2 regions of the Bacillus sp. GB_SG_008 genome follow, and region 2 is predicted to be linked to the other one. Evidence: a T-box and tRNA genes for the amino acid it is inferred to sense, from the RefSeq annotation. Region 2 holds a T-box; the other holds one or more tRNA genes.
The links. A T-box is a leader RNA that pairs with one kind of tRNA and senses whether it is charged. The one in region 2 lies ahead of ileS (isoleucine--tRNA ligase), so its partner is inferred to be a tRNA-Ile.
Positions count from the first base shown of each region.

Region 1: it has a tRNA-Ile gene. The T-box ahead of ileS (isoleucine--tRNA ligase) is inferred to sense a tRNA for this amino acid. The anticodon was not compared.

Region 1 covers NZ_JBPZSK010000001.1:495,755-499,179, reverse strand. Annotated here, with positions in the region: gene ACTDJC_RS02450 (MFS transporter) at 1-664, opposite strand, end outside; gene sodA (superoxide dismutase [Mn]) at 851-1,462, opposite strand; tRNA gene ACTDJC_RS02440 (tRNA-Ile) at 1,687-1,760, opposite strand; gene ACTDJC_RS02435 (DUF1189 domain-containing protein) at 1,983-2,750, shown strand; gene ACTDJC_RS02430 (hypothetical protein) at 2,816-3,157, shown strand; gene ispG (flavodoxin-dependent (E)-4-hydroxy-3-methylbut-2-enyl-diphosphate synthase) at 3,313-3,425, shown strand, end outside.
Region 2 covers NZ_JBPZSK010000001.1:838,316-841,740, reverse strand. Annotated here, with positions in the region: gene ileS (isoleucine--tRNA ligase) at 1-1,338, opposite strand, end outside; T-box leader at 1,421-1,640, opposite strand; gene divIVA (septum site-determining protein DivIVA) at 1,692-2,198, opposite strand; gene ACTDJC_RS04335 (RNA-binding protein) at 2,293-3,066, opposite strand; gene ACTDJC_RS04330 (YggT family protein) at 3,079-3,345, opposite strand; gene ACTDJC_RS04325 (cell division protein SepF) at 3,352-3,425, opposite strand, start outside.

The DNA of each region.
Region 1 (3,425 bases), 340 kb from region 2:
TAATTCTTCCCCAGTTTTTATTATTCTTTCGCTCTTTCATTACTTCAACAAGTTCATAACGCCCTTCACATTCACGCTTTGTCAGAAAAAAACTGACAACAATTGCAATAGTAAATAAGGTTAAAGACAGAAAAAAAACGAATGTATAACCACTCCACTTTTCCATACGCGAAATGATAAATCCGGATGCAATTGGACCAATCATACCCGAAAATGAGCTAAGCAATCCGAGAAATCCGTTAAAAAAATCACGTGTCTCCGGCTCTGTAATTTCAAATGTTAATAAATTAAATGAGAGCCAGTAAAATCCATATCCCATTCCAAGTAAACTGCCGATTAGTAAAATATACTGCGAAGCATTTGTTCCTGTTAGTAACACAACAATAAAAAAAATAGCTAATGTTGTCACACCGATTCGGAGCAAAATCGTACGATCTACTCGTTTCGCTAATTTTCCGGCAACAATAAATGTCAGTGGTTGTAAAATAACGCTTGCTAAATTATAAAGGCCAATATTCACAAAGTCCTTCGTTTGTTTCCATAAATAAATATTAACAAACGTATTCGACAATGAAATAGCCAACGCATATAACCCGCCAATTATGAGTAATAATACTAAGTCACGATTCACCTCAACATCGCCAATTAAATGTTTCCATTTCATATGAACTCTCCTTTACTTCATGTTCTAGTCTTCCAAAGAAGAACACAATTATGTAAAGAAGAAGGGGTAAAGTGAAACTTCTTTCAACGGAACGTTTTTCTCCATTGATGTGAGCTCTACCAATCGGACCGGTGTAAGAAAACAAAAAAAGCTAGGAGAAGCATCTCCTAGCTTTTACAATTATAATTATTTTGCGTCTTGGTAACGTTTTTCAACTGCGTTCCAATCTACAACGTTCCAGAATGCACCGATGTAGTCAGGACGACGATTTTGGTAATGTAAGTAGTATGCATGCTCCCAAACGTCTAGTCCTAAAACTGGAGTTTTACCTTCCATTAATGGAGTATCTTGGTTTGGTGTGCTTGTTACTTCTAATTCACCATTGTTTACAACAAGCCATGCCCAACCAGAACCGAAGCGAGTTGCGCCTGCTTTTGCAAACTCTTCTTTAAATGCATCAAAGCTGCCGAACTTTGCTTCAATTGCGCCTGCAAGTTCACCTACTGGTTGTCCGCCGCCATTTGGAGAAAGGATTGTCCAGAATAAAGAGTGGTTTGCATGTCCACCACCGTTATTGCGTACTGCTGTGCGAATTGCCTCTGGCACTTCGTTTAAGTTTGCAACTAATTCTTCAATGCTTTTTTCTGCTAATTCCGCATGTCCTTCTAATGCAGCATTTAAGTTTGTTACGTATGTGTTGTGATGTTTTGTATGATGGATGTTCATTGTTTCTTTGTCAAAATGAGGTTCTAATGCATCATACGCATAAGGTAAATTTGGTAATTCATGTTTTGCCATTGTTATATTCCTCCCATTGTATGTATTTGCCGATAATGACTCGGCATACAAATTCATTTTACCCTAATTACATAGGGCTGAAAACAAATTTAACGTATTGCCTCGCTAACATTAAAGTAGCAAATTTTCCATTTCTTTTCAAACGAAATGCTCATACTTTTTGTAAAAAAAGCTTCCTTCTATAAGGAAGCTTATGTGTTATGTATCAATATATGAAATGGATATGGACCCTGTAGGACTCGAACCTACGACCGGACGGTTATGAGCCGTCTGCTCTAACCAGCTGAGCTAAGGGTCCACAATATATACGAATAACTACTAAGGCATCCTGTATGCTCTAGTCAGCTAAACTACCATGGAATGTATAAGTATATATAAAAATGTAAGATAAATTTACCATAATAAAAAGAAATGTGTCAATTGTATTTTCCTATCACACATGATATATCTTGTGATTCTTTAGAAACGTACGTTACAATGAGATGGTAAATCAATATATTTAAAAGAAGGAAGTGAATTCATGTCCATATTTACGCAACTGTTTAAAAGCTTATATGCACCAAAAGAGATGGCACTTTTTCGTTTTCAAAAAATCGGAAAAACGATTCTTTACATAATGTTGCTATGTTTACTTGCTACCGTTCCAAAAACGATTCTATTTGGAAGTTTCATTCAAGATGGTATTAGTCTAGTTAATCATTCTATTGAAAAAGATGTACCTGATTTTAAAATTGAAAATGGCGAACTTCACGCAGACATCGACAAACCCATTGTAAAAGATGACACAGATTTTATTTTTGTATTTGACCCAAATGCAACGGATGCAAGTGCATATCCCAACCGAGATGGTGTGTTCATCTTAAAAGATAAAGTGATTTCAACAGCAGAACAAAAAACACAATCATTTCCATATAGTGACTTAGGAAATACAACTTTTGAAAAGAAAGATATTCAAGAATTAGTTTCATTTGTCGATAGCATATATCCAGTTGCTATGTTCGTTATCGGAACACTTATTTACTTATTCCAGCTCTTCATTACATTCCTTGGCGTTACGCTATTAGCATTTATCGGTTCTGCAATGAGCGGACAGCGTAAACTATCGTACAAACAAATTTGGACATTAACTGCCTACAGCTATACAATCCCAACTATATTCTTTATGATAATGGATTTGTTAAAAATTAACGTCCCAGGCTCGTTGTTCCTATTTATTACCGTTGTTCTGATTGTTCTTTATTTAACAATAAAAGAAGTACCAAAACCAAAAGAAAAAAATTCACTATAAAAAATGCCTTCAAGGCATTTTTTTTTTGGACAAGCATATATTTCTCTACAAAGGAGTGAAGAAATATGAAAAGACTTGGCGGTGTCTTATTGTTGCTTGTTCTCGGTTACGTCTTGTACTACGATATGACAATCGGCACTTTACCGTTACTTCATACATATTCCAAAACAAAAGAAACTTCGGCTAAAGCTTCAAAAAACGACCAAAAAGAAAATATATCATCAACAAAATATAAAATCATTGAAGTAAAAACAGGCGATACCGTTCTATCCATTACAGAGGAAATTAACAAAAAAAAAATCCCTTCTATTGAAAAGGTTGTTACAGATTTTAAAGGATTAAACCAAAGTGAATCTCCTGCAAAATTACAAATTGGAAAAAAATACAAATTCCCTCTCTATCCATAACAGTATCACATAATTCTTGTCAATTGCAGCAAAGCGCTGATACAATAGAAAAAGTGAAGCTAGACATTTGGCTTCACGAGACAAATATTGCATACAATATAAATGTATTTGTCTACAAAATAAGAAACTTCTTTTATAAGGAGAGCGATCTATTCGTGAATGAAATAACTCATCGTACAAAAACACGTCCTGTTAAAGTTGGAAATTTAACAATCGGCGGTAATAATGAATTAATTATACAAAGTATGACAACAACAAAAACGCATGA
Region 2 (3,425 bases):
GCGGTCACGAACCATGTTATGAAGGCGTGTTTCACCCCATGCTGGTACCCATTTTGTTTCCTCTACAGCTTGTAATAATTCAGTGCGGAACGCTTCAATAGATGCAAACCATTGTGCAGTTGCACGGAAAATAATTGGCTGTTTCGTTCTCCAGTCGTGTGGATAAGAATGCGTAATAAATGTTAATTTTAATAACGCACCAACCTCTTCTAATTTTTCCGTGATTGGTTTATTTGCTTTATCGTAGAATAACCCTTCAAATCCAGGCGCTTCACTTGTTAATACACCTTTATCATCAACTGGACAAAGAACTTCTAAGCCATATTGTTTCCCAACAAGGAAGTCATCTTCCCCGTGTCCTGGTGCTGTATGTACACAACCTGTACCAGCATCTGTTGTAACGTGCTCACCAAGCATAACAAGAGAATCACGGTCATAAAATGGATGCTTAGCCACTGTATACTCAAGTTCGCTACCCTTTACTGTTTTAATAACTTCTGTGTTTTCCCACTCTAATGTTTTTGAAACTGCTTCAAATAGCTCAGAAGCAATGATATATTTTGCACCATCTACTTTTACAATGCTATATTCAAGTTCTGGATGAACAGAAATACCTAAGTTAGCTGGCAATGTCCAAGGTGTTGTTGTCCAAATAATGAACTTCTCGTCGCCTTCTAAAACATTTTTTCCATCTTTAACAGGGAATGCTACGTAAATAGATGCAGATTTTTTATCTTTATATTCTATTTCCGCTTCTGCTAATGCAGATTCACTTGTCGGAGACCAGTAAACAGGTTTTTGTCCTTTATAGATGTAGCCCTTTTTCGCCATTTCACCAAATACTTTAATTTGCTGTGCTTCGTACGCTGGCTTTAATGTAATGTATGGATTATCCCAATCACCACGTACACCTAAACGTTTAAATTGCTCACGCTGACGGCTTACTTGCTCATATGCGTATTCTTCACAAAGTTTACGGAACTCAGCAACTGTCATTTCTTTACGCTTAACGCCTTTATTTGTTAAAGCTTGTTCAATTGGTAAACCATGTGTATCCCATCCTGGTACATATGGTGCACTGTATCCAGTCATTGATTTGTAACGAACAATAAAGTCTTTTAACACTTTATTTAACGCATGTCCCATATGAATGTCACCATTCGCATATGGAGGTCCGTCATGTAGTACAAATAGCGGACGCCCCTTTGTACGTTCTTGTACTTTTTCATAAATGTTCATTTCAGCCCATTTTTCTTGCATTACAGGCTCACGTTTCGGTAAATTTCCACGCATTGGAAATTCTGTTTTTGGCATTAATAATGTATCTTTGTACTCCATGCTTAACTCCTCCTTAAATATATAAAAGAAAGGCATTTTTTCTAAATAAATGGAATAAAAAAGAGACCTTCTCATCCCCCAAAAAAGGGACGAGAAGGTCTCCCGCGGTACCACCCTAGTAGACTACTACATATAGCAATCCTCTTTATATTCTTAACGCGAATACACGCCTGCGCTTACTTTATTATTCAGCGAGGAACTCCAGGGTGATATTCCCATTCTCTCCTTATTCTGAGCTTCCACCGTCCTCAGTTCGCTATATAAGGTATGAAAAAAGTACTTATCCCTATCTTCGTTTTTCTAAAAAATTATGTTGTATAGAATTATATGTAATAATGAGAAAAACGTCAAGCTTACACTGTTTCTTCTTTCTTAAGAAGTTCATCTACTTCTTCTTCTAACTCAATTAGCTTGTCCCAATCATCATTGTTTAACATTTCAAGCTGTGCTTCTATTAGCATACGGAAACGTGTACGGAACACTTTCGCTTGCTTTTTCAATTCTTCAATGTCAAATGCCACTTTTCTTGATTTTACTAACGCTTCGTTAATAATACGGTCCGCATTTTTCTCTGCTTCACGAACAATTAACTTTGCTTCTTTTTGTGCATTACGTTTTACTTCTTCTGCTGCTTCTTGCGCTACAACAATAGATTTATTTAATGTATCTTCAATATTGGAGAAATGCTCTAATTTCCCTTCTAGTTGTGCGACTTTTTCTTCTAACGCTTTCTTCTCACGAATCACTAATTCATAATCTTTAATGACTTGATCAAGAAATTCATTTACTTGATCCTCATCATAGCCGCGAAAGCCACGACTAAATTCTTTATTATGAATATCTAACGGTGTTAACGGCACAAACGCCACCTCCAAGTAGGTTATCTAAAATTTCCTTTTTTTAATTATATCTTTTCTTCGACAAAATGGGAGATTTTCCTTCTAAAAAAAGAAATCATTTTAAGATTCCATACAAAATTCTCCATTTATCGCGTTTTGTTTTTCCATCAACAGTGAGTAATTTACCTCTGCCATAACCTCTGACAGAAAATACATCTCCTGGAAAACAATCATACGCAGATTGCTCAACTACTTTCCAATTCACTTTTACAAGACCATTTTTAATAAAAGGCTGTGCTTTTTGACGAGATATATGAAACATTTCCGCTATTAGTACATCTAATCGAAGCGCCGAAACTGTCCCCGATTTTTCATCCCACTGTTCTTGCATATGTAACACATGATCAGATGACACAGGTGCTAAAGACACTTTTGTTCTTCCAATTGATTGTAAATTCATTTCTATGTACGAAACAACTTCTTTTGCAACTACTATTTGGGCACGATTTTGCTGGAGCCAAATATCTCCGCATTTTTCTCTCTTTAATCCAAGAGACATAAATGCTCCTAATATTTGACGATGTTCCAGTGTATAAAATTTAGAAGGATAGTCAATTTCTAATACTTCTACTTGAAACTCTTCCTCATTCGGCATAAGATAATTTGGATAAATTAATGCCCGCTTTCTTTCTGCACTCGGAGTAGCTCCATAGAACTGAAACGCAGCATCTCCTTGATGTCCAACAATCATAGAAACAATTTGCTGTTCACGTGGGTCAAGAAAATCAGTAAGTTTCACTTGATGATATTCCTCTGCCGCTTGCTTCCATTCTAACACTTTATCAACGAAAACTGTTTCTTCAGATCTAAAATGTTCATAGATGCTCATGTATATATCCTCTTACCTCACAAAAAATTCAAATACGCGTATCAATCCTGAACTAGCTAAATTTAGTACAATAATTGCTACAATTGGTGAAATATCAATCATTCCAATTGGCGGGATAAAACGGCGAAACGGTTCCAAATACGGCTCGCAAATGCGTGCTAAAAATTCTCCGAATGTCGATTCTCTTGCTCCCGGAAACCAAGATAGTAGGATATAGATAATAAGCGCCCAAGAATAAATTTTTATTACATAGAGCAAAATTTGTAAAATCATCAGCATAGCGCACTACCACCTCTTTATATTTGTATCTTCCTCTTCACCGAACAATTCAGAAATTGCTCCAACAATGTCTACATTAT